2 regions of the Lysinibacillus sp. FSL M8-0355 genome follow, and region 2 is predicted to be linked to the other one. Evidence: a T-box and tRNA genes for the amino acid it is inferred to sense, from the RefSeq annotation. Region 2 holds a T-box; the other holds one or more tRNA genes.
What was found. The T-box of region 2 lies ahead of alaS (alanine--tRNA ligase). A T-box ahead of a tRNA ligase gene usually reads a tRNA of that ligase, here a tRNA-Ala.
Positions count from the first base shown of each region.

Region 1: it has a tRNA-Ala gene. The T-box ahead of alaS (alanine--tRNA ligase) is inferred to sense a tRNA for this amino acid. The anticodon was not compared.

Region 1 is NZ_JBBPAI010000001.1:250,032-260,021, reverse strand. It holds gene MKY46_RS01265 (CynX/NimT family MFS transporter) at 1-797, shown strand, start outside; gene MKY46_RS01260 (hypothetical protein) at 864-1,235, opposite strand; gene MKY46_RS01255 (hypothetical protein) at 1,207-1,395, opposite strand; gene MKY46_RS01250 (nitric oxide synthase oxygenase) at 1,421-2,467, opposite strand; tRNA gene MKY46_RS01245 (tRNA-Glu) at 2,786-2,857, opposite strand; tRNA gene MKY46_RS01240 (tRNA-Asn) at 2,859-2,935, opposite strand; tRNA gene MKY46_RS01235 (tRNA-Ile) at 2,943-3,016, opposite strand; tRNA gene MKY46_RS01230 (tRNA-Gly) at 3,021-3,094, opposite strand; tRNA gene MKY46_RS01225 (tRNA-Phe) at 3,101-3,176, opposite strand; tRNA gene MKY46_RS01220 (tRNA-Ser) at 3,181-3,273, opposite strand; tRNA gene MKY46_RS01215 (tRNA-Ala) at 3,287-3,362, opposite strand; tRNA gene MKY46_RS01210 (tRNA-Pro) at 3,378-3,454, opposite strand; tRNA gene MKY46_RS01205 (tRNA-Arg) at 3,470-3,546, opposite strand; tRNA gene MKY46_RS01200 (tRNA-Lys) at 3,566-3,638, opposite strand; tRNA gene MKY46_RS01195 (tRNA-Gln) at 3,653-3,727, opposite strand; tRNA gene MKY46_RS01190 (tRNA-His) at 3,737-3,812, opposite strand; tRNA gene MKY46_RS01185 (tRNA-Trp) at 3,860-3,933, opposite strand; tRNA gene MKY46_RS01180 (tRNA-Tyr) at 3,938-4,021, opposite strand; tRNA gene MKY46_RS01175 (tRNA-Thr) at 4,029-4,104, opposite strand; tRNA gene MKY46_RS01170 (tRNA-Asp) at 4,114-4,189, opposite strand; tRNA gene MKY46_RS01165 (tRNA-Met) at 4,193-4,267, opposite strand; tRNA gene MKY46_RS01160 (tRNA-Val) at 4,294-4,369, opposite strand; rRNA gene rrf (5S ribosomal RNA) at 4,381-4,496, opposite strand; rRNA gene MKY46_RS01150 (23S ribosomal RNA) at 4,563-7,490, opposite strand; rRNA gene MKY46_RS01145 (16S ribosomal RNA) at 7,863-9,414, opposite strand; gene MKY46_RS01140 (SLC13 family permease) at 9,823-9,990, opposite strand, start outside.
Region 2 is NZ_JBBPAI010000001.1:3,238,614-3,248,603, forward strand. It holds gene MKY46_RS15715 (DUF1292 domain-containing protein) at 1-90, opposite strand, end outside; gene MKY46_RS15720 (DUF1292 domain-containing protein) at 378-686, opposite strand; gene ruvX (Holliday junction resolvase RuvX) at 706-1,122, opposite strand; gene MKY46_RS15730 (IreB family regulatory phosphoprotein) at 1,125-1,391, opposite strand; gene alaS (alanine--tRNA ligase) at 1,548-4,208, opposite strand; T-box leader at 4,323-4,540, opposite strand; gene MKY46_RS15740 (magnesium transporter CorA family protein) at 4,608-5,573, opposite strand; M-box (ykoK) riboswitch at 5,821-5,986, opposite strand; gene hpaB (4-hydroxyphenylacetate 3-monooxygenase, oxygenase component) at 6,043-7,476, opposite strand; gene recD2 (SF1B family DNA helicase RecD2) at 7,614-9,990, opposite strand, start outside.

The DNA.
Region 1 (9,990 bases), 3.0 Mb from region 2:
AATTTCCATACCATGTTGGTTTATTAATGGCATTTTTCACTATGTCGATGAACTTAACGGCTGGGCTTGGCGCAGGTATTAGCTATCCTATAGCCAATTCATCATTTGGCTGGCAAGGAGCGCTGTCCATTGCACTTGTACTCGTGGTCGTAACGATTTTAATTTGGATACCTCAATTGAAATCAAATAAACCTGAGCCAGCCACTACCTCTAAAATGACAAGTACACCCTTATGGAAGTCACCTGTTACTTGGGCTGTCACAGGTGCAATGGGATTACAGTCTTTATTATTTTATACGACTGCTGCTTGGATTCCCGAAATCTACATCGCCCAGGGATTGGCTCCTGACAAAGCTGGTTGGATGTTTTCTATCATGCAATTTTCACAAGTACCAATGGCATTGGCTGTGCCTATCATTGCAAGTAAAATGGCTTCTCAAAGACCTCTTGTAGTGATGTTTACATTCTTCTATTTAATAGGCTTTACTGGAGTTGTCATGGAGTGGACAAGTCTTGGGGTACTGTGGATGATTCTTTTAGGTTTAGCAGGAGGTTCTTCATTTGCCTTAGCGATGATGTTCTTTACACTTCGTACACGCACGGCATTTGAAGCAGCAGATTTATCAGGCTTTGCACAATCATTAGGTTATTTATTTGCCGCCATTGGCCCTATTCTTTTTGGCTACTTACATGATTTATTTGGTGGCTGGAATATTGCTGGTTGGCTCTTTGTAGCTGTGGCGACCATTCTTTTCTTTTGCTCAATGAGAGCTTCTAAAGACGAATATGTCCATTAAAATAAAGCAGATGGGATAACTGCTCATATTTCCCATCTGCTTTACTTCTATATAGGTATAGACGTTTTATTTGTCCAATTGCTGTAGTAAGGTTAGCAGTTCAGCAAGACGGTCTGCTGTTTCTTTGTTGTGAGCTATAACTGCTGCAAAAATAGGAACAGCCTCTTGTAAGAGTATATAACTAAAATAATAATAGCTTACAAAAGCTTTCTGCTCATAACCCTTTGGCGTTTCCTCCTCCCATTCCAGCTCATCATTCTCTTCGTGATCCATCCATAAATATTTGACATCTAACAGCTCCTGCATAGTTTGAACTGAATATGATGGGTCTAGATAATCTTCAGAAATTGCATGTGCCACAGCTAAATAAAGCTCTACTTCTTGTACAGAGACATCCCCGGTATTTTTGCTAGCAAGCTTTTTTAGAAGGACAAGCAAAGCCCATGGTGTGACCCTGCCATAGTGTACCTTGATGCTCCACTAACTCAGCTAGCTCTATATATTGCTCCTGTTCAATCAGCTGAGGGATAGCCGTTCCTCTTCCATAAGGTGTCGTCAATTGTAACCACGGGATACTCGGAATTTGCTCATTCAACATAGCGTTTCGTCCTCTCCACAATCAGTTAATAGCATGGTTTTTGATAAAAATAATTGGGTGTATGATAAATATTGACATAAGGTTTATGGAAAATATGAGTCGTTGCGGGCGAAAGTGGTGGGATTAGCCATGTCCAGTTGCCTGTAACGTCTCGTCCTGCTGATTCCTCTGCTTCTTCAAACAATTTAAACTGCTGAGCAGCTGTATGATGATCGACAATGCTCACGCCTTGTTCTTTAAAAGAATGAAGGACAGCAATATTAAGTTCCACTAATGCACGATCACGCCAAAGTGAAGCTTGCTTGGTTGTATCAAGATTAAAAACCTCCGCAATAGCTGGTAGCATATTATAACGGTCATGATCTGCTAAATTACGTGCACCGATTTCTGTCCCCATATACCAGCCATTAAAGGGTGCGGCTTGGAAATCAATGCCTGCCATTTGAAAACGCATACTTGAAATTATGGGTACAGCATACCATTTCATTCCTAATTTCTCTACATCCACTGACTCTGGATGACGAATTGGCACCTCTAAAATATATTCTACAGGAATTGTAAACAGCTGCGGAGCTCGCTCATCTACTTGTATAACAAGAGGTAACACATCGAATGGTGTCCTCTCACTTTTCCAACCTAACGATTCACATACTTTAGTAAAAACAATAGAATGTGCATCACCAATAACGCCAGCTTCCGTTTCATAGCCTGCATAACGAATTAGCTGATGATTCCATATACGCACTCTGTTCGAAGCAAATACTGTTATTGTTGGACGGATTTTTCCACTATTTGTTGCATAATCGATATGCTCCAGTAGTTTTTGAAAAATATCCTGTTCATCTAAAACGGCACGTGCATCTACTACATGCAATGATTGCCAAAACAGACGACCAATACATTTGTTACTATTACGCCACGCCACCCGTGCACCAAAAGCTAGCTCCTCTGTTGTTGGGTCGTACTCACCTGCATTCTTAATCTGTTGTAATCTATTCGCTAACCAACGCTCTGATTCATCTTGTTCTGTCTGATATAAACTTAAAAATTGCTGGATCTCCTGTATATTCATTTCGATTCCTCCACTTATCCTCATATTAGAGGAACAAAACGACAAGCACCACGAAAATAGCTATAAAAAAACATACATATTGCATATATGAAATAGTTTGTTCAAATTTATAATGAATCGAATCATGATTAGAAGATATTGTGAATGAAGAAGGAAAAGAGGTGGGCGACATCTTATAGAAAGGAGAAACAAAATATTAGTCATGTAAAAAAGCTACTGAACCATTGATAGCGGATTCGTAGCTTTCACTCTTTACTAATGTATCATTTATTGATAAAAGAAAAAGCATGTAACACAATATTTGTGCTACATGCTTGATGACCCGTACGGGATTCGAACCCGTGTTACCGCCGTGAAAGGGCGGTGTCTTAACCACTTGACCAACGGGCCGTGGCTCCGAAGGCAGGACTCGAACCTGCGACAACCTGATTAACAGTCAGGTGCTACTACCAACTGAGCTACTTCGGAATAATGATGGGCCTAAATGGACTCGAACCATCGACCTCACGCTTATCAGGCGTGCGCTCTAACCAGCTGAGCTATAGGCCCATTTTGGAGCGGGTGATGAGAATCGAACTCACGACATCAGCTTGGAAGGCTGAGGTTTTACCATTAAACTACACCCGCAAATAATGGTGGGTCAGGACGGAATCGAACCGCCGACACTTAGAGCTTCAATCTAATGCTCTACCAACTGAGCTACTGACCCAAAATGGAGGAGGTAGAGGGATTCGAACCCCCGCGCGGTGTTACCCGCCTGTCGGTTTTCAAGACCGATCCCTTCAGCCAGACTTGGGTATACCTCCAAAAATATTGAACTGGTGGAGCCTAGCGGGATCGAACCGCTGACCTCCTGCGTGCAAGGCAGGCGCTCTCCCAGCTGAGCTAAGGCCCCATTTATCATAAAAAATGGTCGGAATGACAGGATTCGAACCTACGACCCCTTGGTCCCAAACCAAGTGCTCTACCAAGCTGAGCTACATTCCGAAAACATAAATTTATTGGCGCGCCCGACATGAGTCGAACCCATAACCTTCTGATCCGTAGTCAGACGCTCTATCCAATTGAGCTACGGGCGCAATATTCATTAAAAAACGATGAGCCATGAAGGACTCGAACCTTCGACCCTCTGATTAAAAGTCAGATGCTCTACCAACTGAGCTAATGGCTCGTAAAAAAGAAAAATGGCTGGGGTACTAGGATTCGAACCTAGGCATGACGGAATCAAAATCCGTTGCCTTACCGCTTGGCTATACCCCAATTTGAAAATGGGGCGACTGATGGGAATCGAACCCACGAATGTCGGAACCACAATCCGATGCGTTAACCACTTCGCCACAATCGCCACTATATAAATTATAACAGCTGTATATGAACGAGTACCTCAATACCTGGCAGGGGCAGTAGGAATCGAACCCACACCAAAGGTTTTGGAGACCTCTATTCTACCGTTGAACTATGCCCCTAAAATGGTGGAGGGGGACGGATTCGAACCGCCGAACCCTAAGGAGCGGATTTACAGTCCGCCGCGTTTAGCCACTTCGCTACCCCTCCAAGGGAATGGTGCCGGCGATAGGAGTCGAACCCACGACCTACTGATTACAAGTCAGTTGCTCTACCAACTGAGCTACACCGGCAAAAAAAAATGGCGGTCCCGACCGGGATCGAACCGGCGATCTCCTGCGTGACAGGCAGGCATGTTAACCGCTACACCACGGGACCATTTGGTTGCGGGGGCTGGATTTGAACCAACGACCTTCGGGTTATGAGCCCGACGAGCTACCACTGCTCCACCCCGCGATAATACTATACTGTTTTAAAAATAATGGTGGAGGATGACGGGCTCGAACCGCCGACCCTCTGCTTGTAAGGCAGATGCTCTCCCAACTGAGCTAATCCTCCACGAAAAATAAGCGAAGCGATGTCCTACTCTCACAGGGGGAAGCCCCCAACTACCATCGGCGCTAAAGAGCTTAACTTCCGTGTTCGGTATGGGAACGGGTGTGGCCTCTTTGCCATCATCACTTCACTTATTCAGTTGAAAGAGTTGTTCTTTCAAAACTGGATAAACGGTTCATTGAATGGTTCAAACGTTTTGGTTAAGTCCTCGATCGATTAGTATTCGTCAGCTCCATGTGTCACCACACTTCCACCTCGAACCTATCTACCTCATCGTCTTTGAGGGATCTTACTTACTTGCGTAATGGGAAATCTCATCTTGAGGGGGGCTTCATGCTTAGATGCTTTCAGCACTTATCCCGTCCACACATAGCTACCCAGCGATGCCTTTGGCAAGACAACTGGTACACCAGCGGTGTGTCCATCCCGGTCCTCTCGTACTAAGGACAGCTCCTCTCAAATTTCCTACGCCCACGACGGATAGGGACCGAACTGTCTCACGACGTTCTGAACCCAGCTCGCGTACCGCTTTAATGGGCGAACAGCCCAACCCTTGGGACCGACTACAGCCCCAGGATGCGATGAGCCGACATCGAGGTGCCAAACCTCCCCGTCGATGTGGACTCTTGGGGGAGATAAGCCTGTTATCCCCGGGGTAGCTTTTATCCGTTGAGCGATGGCCCTTCCATGCGGAACCACCGGATCACTAAGCCCGTCTTTCGACCCTGCTCGACTTGTAGGTCTCGCAGTCAAGCTCCCTTGTGCCTTTACACTCTACGAATGATTTCCAACCATTCTGAGGGAACCTTTGGGCGCCTCCGTTACCTTTTAGGAGGCGACCGCCCCAGTCAAACTGTCCGCCTGACACTGTCTCCTGCCCCGCTAAGGGGCATGGGTTAGAATTTCAATACAACCAGGGTAGTATCCCACCGACGCCTCCTTCGAAGCTGGCGCTCCGAGATCTCTGGCTCCTACCTATCCTGTACAAGTTGTACCAAAATTCAATATCAGGCTACAGTAAAGCTCCACGGGGTCTTTCCGTCCTGTCGCGGGTAACCTGCATCTTCACAGGTACTATAATTTCACCGAGTCTCTCGTTGAGACAGTGCCCAGATCGTTACGCCTTTCGTGCGGGTCGGAACTTACCCGACAAGGAATTTCGCTACCTTAGGACCGTTATAGTTACGGCCGCCGTTTACTGGGGCTTCAATTCGCAGCTTCGCTTGCGCTAACCACTCCTCTTAACCTTCCAGCACCGGGCAGGCGTCAGCCCCTATACGTCACCTTACGGTTTTGCAGAGACCTGTGTTTTTGCTAAACAGTCGCCTGGGCCTATTCACTGCGGCTCTCATGCGCTTGCACGCTCAAGAGCACCCCTTCTCCCGAAGTTACGGGGTCATTTTGCCGAGTTCCTTAACGAGAGTTCTCTCGCACACCTTAGGATTCTCTCCTCGACTACCTGTGTCGGTTTGCGGTACGGGCACCTCTCACCTCGATAGAGGCTTTTCTTGGCAGTGTGAAATCAGGAACTTCGTCCATACGGACTCGCCATCACAGCTCAACGTTACAGTGTGCGGATTTGCCTACACACACGCCTTACTGCTTGGACGCGCATAACCAACAGCGCGCTTACCCTATCCTACTGCGTCCCCCCATTTCTCAAACGGTGAGGAGGTGGTACAGGAATATCAACCTGTTGTCCATCGCCTACGCCTATCGGCCTCGGCTTAGGTCCCGACTAACCCTGAGCGGACGAGCCTTCCTCAGGAAACCTTAGTCATACGGTGGACGGGATTCTCACCCGTCTTTCGCTACTCATACCGGCATTCTCACTTCTAAGCGCTCCACCAGTCCTTCCGGTCTGACTTCAACGCACTTAGAACGCTCTCCTACCACTGACATCGTAGATGTCAATCCACAGCTTCGGTGAATCGTTTAGCCCCGATACATTTTCGGCGCAGCGTCACTCGACCAGTGAGCTATTACGCACTCTTTAAATGATGGCTGCTTCTAAGCCAACATCCTGGTTGTCTGTGCAACGCCACATCCTTTTCCACTTAACGATTACTTTGGGACCTTAGCTGGTGGTCTGGGCTGTTTCCCTTTTGACTACGGATCTTATCACTCGCAGTCTGACTCCCGTGTATAAATATCTGGCATTCGGAGTTTGTCTGAATTCGGTAAACCGGGATGGCCCCCTAGTCCAAACAGTGCTCTACCTCCAGTATTCTCATCACGAGGCTAGCCCTAAAGCTATTTCGGAGAGAACCAGCTATCTCCAAGTTCGATTGGAATTTCTCCGCTACCCACACCTCATCCCCGCACTTTTCAACGTGCGTGGGTTCGGGCCTCCAGTAAGTGTTACCTTACCTTCACCCTGGACATGGGTAGATCACCTGGTTTCGGGTCTACGACCACGTACTATTTCGCCCTATTCAGACTCGCTTTCGCTGCGGCTCCGCCTTCTAAAGCTTAACCTCGCACGTAATCGTAACTCGCCGGTTCATTCTACAAAAGGCACGCTATCACCCATTAACGGGCTCTAACTACTTGTAGGCACACGGTTTCAGGATCTCTTTCACTCCCCTTCCGGGGTGCTTTTCACCTTTCCCTCACGGTACTGGTTCACTATCGGTCACTAGGTAGTATTTAGCCTTGGGAGATGGTCCTCCCGGATTCCGACGGAATTTCACGTGTTCCGCCGTACTCAGGATCCACTCAGGAGAGAACGAACTTTCGACTACAGGGCTTTTACCTGCTCTGGCGGACCTTTCCAAGTCGCTTCATCTAACTCGCTCTTTTGTAACTCCGTATTGAGTGTCCTACAACCCCAAGAGGCAAGCCTCTTGGTTTGGGCTCTTCCCGTTTCGCTCGCCGCTACTCAGGGAATCGATTTTTCTTTCTCTTCCTCCAGGTACTTAGATGTTTCAGTTCCCTGGGTCTGCCTTCAAGACGCTATGTATTCACGTCAAGATACTACGCGATTAAACGTAGTGGGTTCCCCCATTCGGAAATCTCCGGATCAAAGCTCACTTACAGCTCCCCGAAGCATATCGGTGTTAGTGCCGTCCTTCTTCGGCTCCTAGTGCCAAGGCATTCGCCGTGCGCCCTTAATAACTTAACCTATCAGCTTTCAATACACATCGCATTTCGTTGTCAGCTTCACTCGTTCAATCCGTCACGTACTCAAGTACGCTCCTTCATTCACTCGATTGCTTCCTAGAACTGCTCGTGTCTTGAAACCTTCTTAATGTTATTAAGCCTATAAAAAAACTTAAAAAAATAAATGTGTTTGTTACAATTTCAATGTCGTTTTATCCAGTTTTCAAAGAACAAAGCTACTGCCCTGCTTCTACATCTCGCAGCTTTGCGACGAAAGCGTAGCGACAGGAGCACATAATTTAGAAGTGTTTCATTCAGAAAGAATGAACCTTCAAAACTGAACGCAAAACGTAATCTTACAAACCCTAGGTTTGTATTCCGAAATAATCCTTAGAAAGGAGGTGATCCAGCCGCACCTTCCGATACGGCTACCTTGTTACGACTTCACCCCAATCATCTATCCCACCTTCGGCGGCTGGCTCCAAAAGGTTACCTCACCGACTTCGGGTGTTACAAACTCTCGTGGTGTGACGGGCGGTGTGTACAAGGCCCGGGAACGTATTCACCGCGGCATGCTGATCCGCGATTACTAGCGATTCCGGCTTCATGTAGGCGAGTTGCAGCCTACAATCCGAACTGAGAACGACTTTATCGGATTAGCTCCCTCTCGCGAGTTGGCAACCGTTTGTATCGTCCATTGTAGCACGTGTGTAGCCCAGGTCATAAGGGGCATGATGATTTGACGTCATCCCCACCTTCCTCCGGTTTGTCACCGGCAGTCACCTTAGAGTGCCCAACTAAATGATGGCAACTAAGATCAAGGGTTGCGCTCGTTGCGGGACTTAACCCAACATCTCACGACACGAGCTGACGACAACCATGCACCACCTGTCACCGTTGCCCCCGAAGGGGAAACTATATCTCTACAGTGGTCAACGGGATGTCAAGACCTGGTAAGGTTCTTCGCGTTGCTTCGAATTAAACCACATGCTCCACCGCTTGTGCGGGCCCCCGTCAATTCCTTTGAGTTTCAGTCTTGCGACCGTACTCCCCAGGCGGAGTGCTTAATGCGTTAGCTGCAGCACTAAGGGGCGGAAACCCCCTAACACTTAGCACTCATCGTTTACGGCGTGGACTACCAGGGTATCTAATCCTGTTTGCTCCCCACGCTTTCGCGCCTCAGTGTCAGTTACAGACCAGATAGTCGCCTTCGCCACTGGTGTTCCTCCAAATCTCTACGCATTTCACCGCTACACTTGGAATTCCACTATCCTCTTCTGCACTCAAGTCTCCCAGTTTCCAATGACCCTCCACGGTTGAGCCGTGGGCTTTCACATCAGACTTAAGAAACCACCTGCGCGCGCTTTACGCCCAATAATTCCGGACAACGCTTGCCACCTACGTATTACCGCGGCTGCTGGCACGTAGTTAGCCGTGGCTTTCTAATAAGGTACCGTCAAGGTACAGCCAGTTACTACTGTACTTGTTCTTCCCTTACAACAGAGTTTTACGAACCGAAATCCTTCTTCACTCACGCGGCGTTGCTCCATCAGGCTTTCGCCCATTGTGGAAGATTCCCTACTGCTGCCTCCCGTAGGAGTCTGGGCCGTGTCTCAGTCCCAGTGTGGCCGATCACCCTCTCAGGTCGGCTACGCATCGTCGCCTTGGTGAGCCGTTACCTCACCAACTAGCTAATGCGCCGCGGGCCCATCCTATAGCGACAGCCGAAACCGTCTTTTAGTGTTTCACCATGAGGTGAAACAGATTATTCGGTATTAGCCCCGGTTTCCCGGAGTTATCCCAAACTATAAGGTAGGTTGCCCACGTGTTACTCACCCGTCCGCCGCTAACGTCGAAGGAGCAAGCTCCTTCTCTGTTCGCTCGACTTGCATGTATTAGGCACGCCGCCAGCGTTCGTCCTGAGCCAGGATCAAACTCTCCATAAAAGAAATTTGAATAGCTCAAATTGTTTTGCTGGCATCATTTTGATGTCCAAAATTTTGTTTCGTTCACTAACCGAAGTTAGTTACTGAAAACTTTATTGATTACGTTTTGCTTGTTCAGTTTTCAAGGTTCATGTTTTGCTTTGTTTTAGCGTGTCACCGTGGCGACTTGTATAATACTACACTCTTATTTTTAAAAGGTCAACACTTTTCATGAAAAAAATTTAACTTTTTTCTTGGTAATGAAAAACTTCCTATATATACCCGTAAAAATAATGACAACCTAAAATTCAATTTTCACAAGTGAGTGCCATGTTATACCGCTATCTAAAAAAGAATTTTATCATACTTTTCGATAAAAAATAATAGATCTTTATATAAAATAAAAAACTCGGTATAGAAACCGAGTTTTTAAAACGGGAAAAAGAATGGGATGGCAATCATCATAACGATAAACATAACAATTTGTAATGGTATCCCTATTCTTACAAAATCCATAAATTTATAGCCCCCCGCCGTCATTACTAGCGCATTCGTAGGGGAAGCAATTGGCGTAGCAAATGCCATACTTGCCGCAAC
Region 2 (9,990 bases):
GTCCTCTGCATCAAATGTAAAGACCACACGGCATTTTTGCTCTTTGCCACCTTCGACTATTATCGTAAATTCTTGTGTTTCTTCATTCATTTGGGTTCCTCCTTTATACCTTTGCTGTCATTTATTAAGTGGATTTTATTTACCCCCACGCTATTATTGTTGAGTATTTTATTAGCGGGCTCTTGAGTAGTTCCAGTCATTTGATGAGTGCTGTCACCCTACTTTTGAGCGGTTTCTCTCACTTTACAAACGATTTTACAACACTCTTGAGCGAAACCCACATGTATCTCCACAATTCAACTACTAGACAGAGGCTCAATAAAAAAGGAACAAGGAATGCAAGCTGCGATCCTTGTTCCAAGCTTTGAGTTAGAAGATTATTCTTCGTTTTCATCCTCTAAAGCATTTAAAACGTCCTCTACCATATCCCACTCTGCTTCAGTTTCGATTGGTGTTAATTCACCATCTTCACCATTTTCAGATGGTACAAATGAAGATACGAAGATTTCAACTGAGCCATCTTCATCTTCTTCTGCGCCTACCATTGAGTAAAACACATATGATTTGCCAAACTCTGGAGATTCATGAACGTGAATCACTTCACAAAGCTGCTCGTTTCCGTTTTCGTCAATCACTGTAATGTGTTGAACATGTAGTTCTTCTTCATGGTTATGCTCGTGTGTCATGCCTAAGTCACCTCATCAATTAATTTTTGCTATCTAAGTAGCCTTGTAAAATCATCACAGCCGCCATTTTATCAATGACCTGCTTGCGCTTTTTGCGACTCACGTCCGCTTCGATTAGCATACGTTCTGCAGCCATCGTCGTTAAACGTTCATCCCATAACTTAACCGGTAGTGAAAATGTTTCTTCCAACAACTTTTTATAGTCCTCAGATGCTTCTCCACGCGGTCCTACCGTATTATTCATGTTTTTCGGATATCCTACAACAAATTCTGTTATAGCATATTCCTTTACTAGCTCGGCGATGCGGTCAATACCGAACTCTCCGTTAGCCTCATCAATTTTTACGGTTTCAATACCTTGGGCAGTCCACCCGAGTGCATCACTAACAGCAACCCCAACAGTTTTCGACCCAACGTCTAATCCCATAATTCTCATTTCTAGTCCTCGTTATTCTTTTTAATATAAAATTTAACAAGCTCCTCTAGAATTTCGTCACGCTCAAGCTTGCGAATTAAATTACGAGCATCCTGATGGCGAGGAATATACGCCGGATCACCAGAAAGTAAGTAACCAACAATCTGATTGATAGGGTTATATCCCTTTTCCTCTAATGAAGAATGTACTTTCAACATTACTTGCTTGACTTCCTGTTCCATTGATTCTTCTGGAAAATTAAATTTCATCGTTTGATCAAATGAACTCATGACCAGCACCTCGCTTTCAGAAATAAGGAGATGTGCAGACAAGCTCATCTCCAATTTCTCTTTATTATAACATGTTTTGGCGTATTATCAATTATACCTCGGCATAATTACGTTCGGAATCAGCCAGAGGCTTTCACTTCTTTTCGTTGAAAGAAGTTAAATGGATTTAATATAATCATACACAGAAACTAATGCTTCATCAAGTTTTGAGGCATCCTTTGCACCTGCCATCGCCATATCTGGGCGACCGCCACCTTTACCGCCACAAGCTTCTGCAACCATTTTCACAATATTCCCTGCATGGTAATTGCCACCAACTAATTCTTTGGAAACCCCAGCGCATAACATAACTTTTTCGCCATCAACCGCTCCAAGAACAATAACTGCTTTTGGCATTTTCACTTTTAAGTCGTCCATCATTTGACGCAGTTGATTATTATCTTTCGCATCTACTTTTGTCGATAGAACTGTCACATCACCAATTGTTTGTGCTGCATCAACGATAGCTCCTGCCTGTGCATTTGCGATTTTTTGGGATAAGGCTTCATTTTCTCGTTGTAACTCTTTATAGTCAGCCTGCAATGCCTGCACTTTTGTCACGATATCTTTAGGGTTTGCTTTTAATAATGCTGCTGCCTCATTTAATAAAGCTTCTTCCTCTTTTACTGCTTCATAGGCAACCTTACCTGTCACAGCTTCAATACGGCGAGTACCTGCACCAATACCACCTTCTGAAACAATTTTGAAGAAGCCAATTTCAGAAGAACGTTTGACATGGATACCACCACATAGCTCAATCGAATAATCTCCTATTGATACGACACGAACTACATCGCCATATTTTTCACCGAACAATGCCATTGCACCCATCGCTTTCGCTTCGTCAATGCCTTTTTCTTCAATAACGACCTCTATATCATCCCACACTTTCTCATTTACAATACGCTCGATTTGCTGTAATTCTTCTTTTGTAACTTGACCAAAATGAGAGAAGTCAAAACGTAATCGGTCAGGACCTACATATGAACCAGCTTGATTAACATGATCGCCTAGCACATCTTTTAATGCACGTTGCATAATATGTGTCGCTGTATGGTTTTTAATAATTAAATTACGGTCATCACGATTGACCACTGCTTGCACTGCATCTTCTACATGCATTTCACCAGATTCAACTACTACTGTATGAAGCGGTTGACCATTCGGTGCTTTTTGAACATCTTTTACGATAGCCGTAAAACGATCATTTGAAATGGTACCGCTATCAGCAATTTGACCACCCATTTCTGCATAGAATGGTGTCTTCGCTAAAATAACGAATGCTTCTTGTCCTTCAGAAGCAACTTTTGCTACTTGACCATTGACGATCATTGCAGCGATTTCAGTAGAAACCGTTAACGTATCATAGCCAACAAATTCACTTGCAACTGTTAAGTTTGCTAATACTTCATTTTGTACTTGCATAGAATCAACATCTTGACGAGCTGCACGAGCACGTTCACGCTGTTCTTCCATCGCTGCCTCGAAGCCCTCATGATCAACCTTCATGCCCACTTCTTCTGCATATTCCTCTGTTAATTCGATTGGGAAGCCATACGTATCGTATAAACGGAAGGCATCTGCACCAGGAATATAATCGTGGCCAGCTGTTTTTTGCGATTCCACTACTGCATTAAAGATTGCTAAACCACCGTCCAATGTTTCATGGAAACGAATTTCTTCATTTTTAATGACACGTTGAATAAATTCACATTTCTCCGTTACTTCTGGATAGAAGTCTTCCATGATTTTCCCTACAGTTGGTACCAGTTCAAACATAAATGGCTTCTCAATGCCAATTTGTTTAGCATAACGAACAGCACGGCGTAATAAACGACGCAATACATAACCACGTCCTTCGTTTGAAGGAAGAGCACCATCGCCAATGGCAAAAGCTACTGTACGAATATGGTCTGCAATAACTTTAAACGGTGTATTAATATCCTCTTCTGAGCCGAAAATTTCATTTAAATCTACTTCGCTAGGACGCTTATATTTACGGTTGGCAAATTCCTCGATTTTTTCAATGATTGGCATGAATAAATCTGTATCGAAGTTTGTTGGTACATTTTGAACAACAGATACAATACGCTCTAAGCCCATACCTGTATCAATATTTTGCTTTGGTAGGGGTGTGTATGTACCATCAGGATTATGGTTGAATTGCGAGAACACAAGGTTCCAAATTTCGAGATAACGTTCGTTCTCCCCACCTGGATACATTTCAGGATCATTTTCATCTGAGCCATATTCTACACCACGATCATAAAAAATCTCTGAGTTAGGACCAGATGGACCTTCTCCAATATCCCAGAAGTTTCCTTCTAAACGGATTAAACGCTCTTCAGGAATACCGATTTCTTGATGCCAAACATCATATGCTTCCTGATCTTCAGGGTGAATTGTGATAGATAATAACGCTGGATCAAAGCCCATCCATTTTTTATCCGTTAAAAACTCCCAAGCATAATGGATTGCTTCTTTTTTGAAGTAGTCACCAATGGAGAAGTTTCCTAACATTTCAAAGAATGTATGGTGACGAGCTGTTTTCCCAACGTTCTCAATATCATTGGTACGAATCGATTTTTGTGCATTCGTAATACGTGGATTGTCAGGAATAACACGACCATCAAAATATGGTTTAAGAGTGGCAACACCTGAGTTAATCCATAGTAGTGATGGGTCATTTATTGGCACAAGTGGCGCTGATGGCTCATGATGATGTCCCTTTTCTTTAAAAAATTCCAAATACATACGGCGAATATCTACTGCTTTCATTGGATAAATTCCTCCTATTTTATATTGTAAAATCACGATAAGAATCCTGCGATCTACATGAATTACACTTTGGAGAGTACTATCGAAGAAAATAAAAAAAGCCCTCATCCCCAAAAAAGGGACGAGGACTTGTCATTTGTCTCGCGGTACCACCCTAGTTGTAAGTAAAAAATGCTTACTTACCTCTTTAGCACTTGTAACGTCAGTGAACGGCAGGGATTAGCTGCACTCTGGAGTAGCTTTCGGCATTTGCTGTCGTGAGGATTTTTCCAGCCTAGAAATCCCTTTCTTGTACACGCACAAATACGTACTTTTTCCATCATCGTTTTTACTTTTTCTAACGAAATTATAAAAAAAATCTATTGTGCTGTCAATTAGTACTACTATGACTAATGCTATCTAAGCAATCATTTTTTTAAAATATACCCACATACCCCAAGTAAAGAGCACTAGAAAAGCACTGATTGCAATCGTTGCAATAGGTGAATCCTGATAAGGTAACGGCACATTCATACCAAAAAAGCTAGTGATCACAGATAATGGTAACATTATTGTAGAAATAACTGTTAGTAAATTCAGCTTTTCAATGGATTTACCACTATTAATTGAAAAATATGTGTCGAGCGTACTGTTAACTAAATCGCGGTATGTCTCTGTAGAGTCAACAATACGTTCTAGATGGTCATTTAAATCTTTATAGAATGGGATATTTTCTTCCTGTATCTCAAATTTCCACTGACCATTGATTGTTGAAAAAATTCTTCTTTGCGGCATGATGGCCTGGCGAATTAAAATAATGGCCCGCTTTAGTGCAAGAAATTCCTCAGTCACTACTTTAGGTTGATACTCATAAATTTCTTCTTCTAGTTCATCTATGCGAGTTCGAATTCGCTCTAATACTGGAAAATATTCATCTGTAATGCCATCTATAATAGTATGCAATAAAAAATCAGTACCCTTTTCCATATATTCCGAACGATTAACACAAACATTTTCCATGTGACCTAGCCATTGCAATTTCCGTTTGTGTACAGTGACAACATAGTTTGGACCCATAAAAATATTGAGCTCAACGGTTGTAATTTCATTATTACTTTTTTCATTATAAATGGGTGCATGGAAAACAAAAAATTTATAATCACCATAATTGTCCATTTTCGGACGGGAGCCTTCATGTAAGCAATCTTCAACTGCTAATGGATGAAAGCCAAATACATCTGCTATATTATTCAATTCATTATAACTATACGCATATAAATCTACCCATAATAAATCTTCATTATGAATAGGTAGTTGTAAATCCTTCATGTTGAAATCATGTTGGACTGTCTTGTTGCTGCTATTAAAATAGTGGATTTTAATCATTGCACTTCACCTCATGTTTTGTTATTGAGGGAAACAAAAGGTCATCCTTTATCGCCTTTTGTCTGCGTTGGTGATCCGAAATGGATGCCTTTTATTTGTTTCCGTTTGCCTAGAATGATACTTATTCGGTTCAGGACTACTATCCATTTCTCATCACCTTCCTTTCATAACAAAAACACGCCTTCTACGAATGAAGGCGTGTTGAATACACATATCAAAAAAGAGCAATAAAAAATCGTTGCATGCGTGTTACCTTCAAACGTTGAGTTTTAGCACTATGCGGCATAGGAATATGTCCAGCTACGTTAAAAAACACCTTATTTCGATGATTTCTGTTGACCCATTGGCGTCTCTCGACATTTTTGGGTAGTAGCGTATCTCCAGCATAGGAGCCTCACCTAACGAAGGGATGTTATTCTTTTATTCCTATAAATCATAGCGGATTGAATTCAAACTGTCAAACTGTAAATCATTCATTTTTCAAAAAGTCTTCTACTCTTTGCACGAATTGGTCCCGTTTATACGATTGATAGAGCAGGCTAGATAAACGCACTGGATCACCAAAGAAAAAGCGTTCATACAGTGTTTGCCTTGTGCCAAAACTACTCATTGTTAAATCCCAAGCTAAACGAAATTTTTTCACTCGCTCTTCGCCTTTATCTTGGAATGATTGCAAATAGTGATCAAGATCTCCTTCATCTGCTGCAAATGCTTTGGCACTTGGTATGGACATTAAGCCGCTTGCCCCAAGTTGTTGGATGATTTCCGTAAAAGTCGGATATACTCTCGGGAAAATTTGAATGGCTACTTGCAAAGTTGAGAGGTCTGGTCGAAGAAAGCCGAACATATCTCGCTGTGCATCTATTTCTGATTTTACGAGCATTGCCTTCATCGTTTCTAGTGTCACAATTACATCCACTACTTTTTGTTGTACATGTTGGTAATCACCGATATTAATGGTGTCCACAATCGACTGCACAACACCTAATACAAATTCAGTCTTCGCAATTTGCCGAGAAAGTACTTGATGTAAACTGTATGCTTGGAAGCCACTAACATTCATAAATTGATTGGCAACATCTACATTTTCGTAATAAAAAACCCGTTCCCAAGGGACAACTACATCATCAAAAACAACAATCGCATCCATTTCTTCAAAACGAGAGCTTAATGGATAATCAAATGAGGAATCTCCACCTACAAAAGATTGGCGACATAAAAACTTTAAGCCCTTTGTATTACTCGGTATCGAAAAGCCGAAACCTTTTCCTTCATCATAACCATTTGTTGATAAAACGAGCAGTTCATCCGTTATGCCGCCCTGTGTTGCTAGTAATCTCGCCCCTTTAATGATTAAACCTTCACTCGTCTTATCAATAATTTTGGCAGCAATCGTCACTTCTTCATCCTCATAGTAATAGCGCTTACGGTTTACCTGTGGTTCGATAAAGGTATGGGTCATAGTAATATCATTCTCACGAGCATACTCATAAAACTTCAGTAAATGCTCTGGAAAACAATTTGGCTTATCTTTTAAAAAGTCTGACGCTGAAGCTAAGGCCATTAAGGTCGTATTCATATAATCTGGGCTTCTCCCCATAAAACCATGGGAAGATAATGCCCATTCCCTTGCCGCATGGCGCCTTTTCACAAGATCTTCTGGCGTCATTACTTGAAGAAAAGACATGCCAACTCTCTGCTTGCTAGTTGGCGATTCATAGGTCATTTTTTCAAGAAGAGCCCCTTGATGTTGTAAGTCAAAAAGTTTTGCTTGACTCTGCATAATCCCCTTAAATGCAGGATGTTCTGACACCTTTCCTGTCACGACTTCCCCATCAATCGAAATATACGTTTTTAAAGCATCTATACGTTCAATATACTGTTGCCCTGTCATTATTGGCATGCTGTCACCCCTATACATTCCCTATGTTTTTGTACTCACCTAGTATATGAAATGTCCAAATATTAGGTGACGATGGGCTAAATAGAAAAGCCCGACTAGACAGTCTAATCGGGCATATACAGCACATAGTAATTATTTTAGTCATTTAAAAAATCATAAGGGGAGATATCATTCATCCCAATCATTGGATGAATATATGGTGCTGTTTCTACTGTTAGCTTTTGTGCTATGGAGACAGGATTGTTCAACTCCTGCTCCTCTATTGACATAGCCTCCACTTCCACAATTTCTTCATTGATATCCATCGGATTAAGTCTTGCACGTAAAGAAGTGAAACGCTGTAGGTCATCTGTACGCTGTAAGCCATCTGCAAGTACATCAGGTTCACCACATAAAATCAAAAAGTTTTTAGCACGAGTAATCCCTGTGTATAAGAGATTACGCCGCAGCATTTTTGAATATCCTCTGACAACTGGCATAATAACTGTTTGAAACTCAGAGCCTTGAGATTTATGAATAGAGCAGCAATAGGCTAGTGTCAATTGGTTCAAATCACTGCGTTGATAGGTTACCTCGATACCATCAAAGGATACGATCAGTAAGTCCTGTTTTTCGATCGTTTCTTTTGCTTTAATAATACTGATGACCTCGCCCATATCTCCGTTAAAAACATTGCTCTCAGGTTGATTGACCAGCTGAAGTACTTTATCTTTTATGCGATAAGTCACATCACCAAAGACCAGCTCTTTTCTTGTTCCCGTATCATTTGGATTAATGAGCTCTTGAATCATTTTATTTAAATTATCAATACCAGCCGTACCTTTATACATGGGTGCTAGCACCTGAATATTGCGAATTTCCTGTCCTTTGGCTACTGCACTTTTGACAACCTGCGTGACAACATTGGCAACTTGATCGGCTGAAGCCTTTATAAACGAACGATCAGATGTTTTAGCTGTTAAATCATTTGGAATCGTTCCCTTTTTAATTTGATGGGCAAGCTCAATAATTGTAGAGCCCTCTGCTTGTCGATAAACATCTGTTAGTTCAACAGTTGGCAGTTGCTTTGATGCTAATAAATCCTTTAACACCTGTCCTGGCCCTACTGGTGGAAGCTGGTCCTGGTCCCCTACAAAAACAACCTGGACATCTTCATGTAAAGCTTTTAATAACTGATGGGCAAGCCATGTATCCACCATAGACATTTCATCCACAATGATGAGCTTTCCTGTTACCTCACGCTCTGTTTCTTCCTCTTTTTCTTGCCCTGTAAAGCCAAGTAGACGATGAATGGTCATTGCAGGAAGCTCAGTTGATTCAGCTAACCGCTTGGCAGCACGTCCAGTTGGTGCACAAAGGATGATAGGAAATGGTTCTTCTTTTTGAGCATATTCTTTTGGATTTAATGATAAACCATGTAGCTTTGCATAAACTTCAACCACTCCACGTACAACCGTTGTTTTTCCAGTACCCGGTCCACCTGTCAAAATCATGACGGCTGAATTTAAAGCCTGTTCAATAGCATTTGCTTGTGTCTCAGCGTAGGTGACATTGAGTAGCTCCTCTGTTTCTCCAATGGCTTTTCTAATTTCGTCCTTACTAAAATGCTCAGCCTTATTATTTCGCTCAATGAGCGATACGATTTTAGAGGCAATCCCTACTTCAGAAAAATAAAGGGATGGTAAATATAATCTAGTTTCTTCACCACAAATTTTACCTTCTTCACGTAGCTCAATACAGGCTTTAGAAATGTCCTCAAACGGGATCTCCTGCCGCTGACTTTGTTGAAGCATATCCTTTACAAGCGGTAGGACATGCTCCGCATCTAAATAGACGTGTCCATCTGATAAAGCAGCTGTATTTAACACATGAAATATCGCTGCTTTGACACGATCAGGATGTTTACCAGTAATTCCTAGTTTAGCCCCTAATTCGTCAGCCCGAAAGAAACCAACGCCTTCAACATCTTCGATCAAGCGATATGGATTTTCAGTTAGTAATTCTATGGCTTCAGTTCGATAGGTTTGATAGATTTTCATACCGAGCTGTGGACCAAAGCCCCACTCATTCAGTTGAATCATCACACGTTCTAGGCCTAGATTTTGTTCGATGGTGCGATGAATAACTTCTTTTTTTTCAGTGGATAAGCGTGGAACGGCGTCAAGTGCACTAGGATCTTCTAAAATAACACGAAGAGCATTAGCCCCTAGTTTTTCTACAATCGTTTCAGCCGTTTTTTCCCCAATTCCTACAAATAAGTCACTAGATAAATAATGAATAATCCCTTGCTCAGTTGCAGGAACCTCTTTCGTAAATGTCTCGATTTGAAATTGAGCACCATATTTAGGATGCTGTTTTAAGATACCCGTAAAACGATATTGTTCATCCATTTGTAATGGTGGAAAATAACCAACAACGATAATTTCTTTATCTTCATATTGTAAGTTCGTCTCTTGTATTTTCACACGTACAATCGAATACATATTTTGTGCATTATGAAAGATAGAGACGATT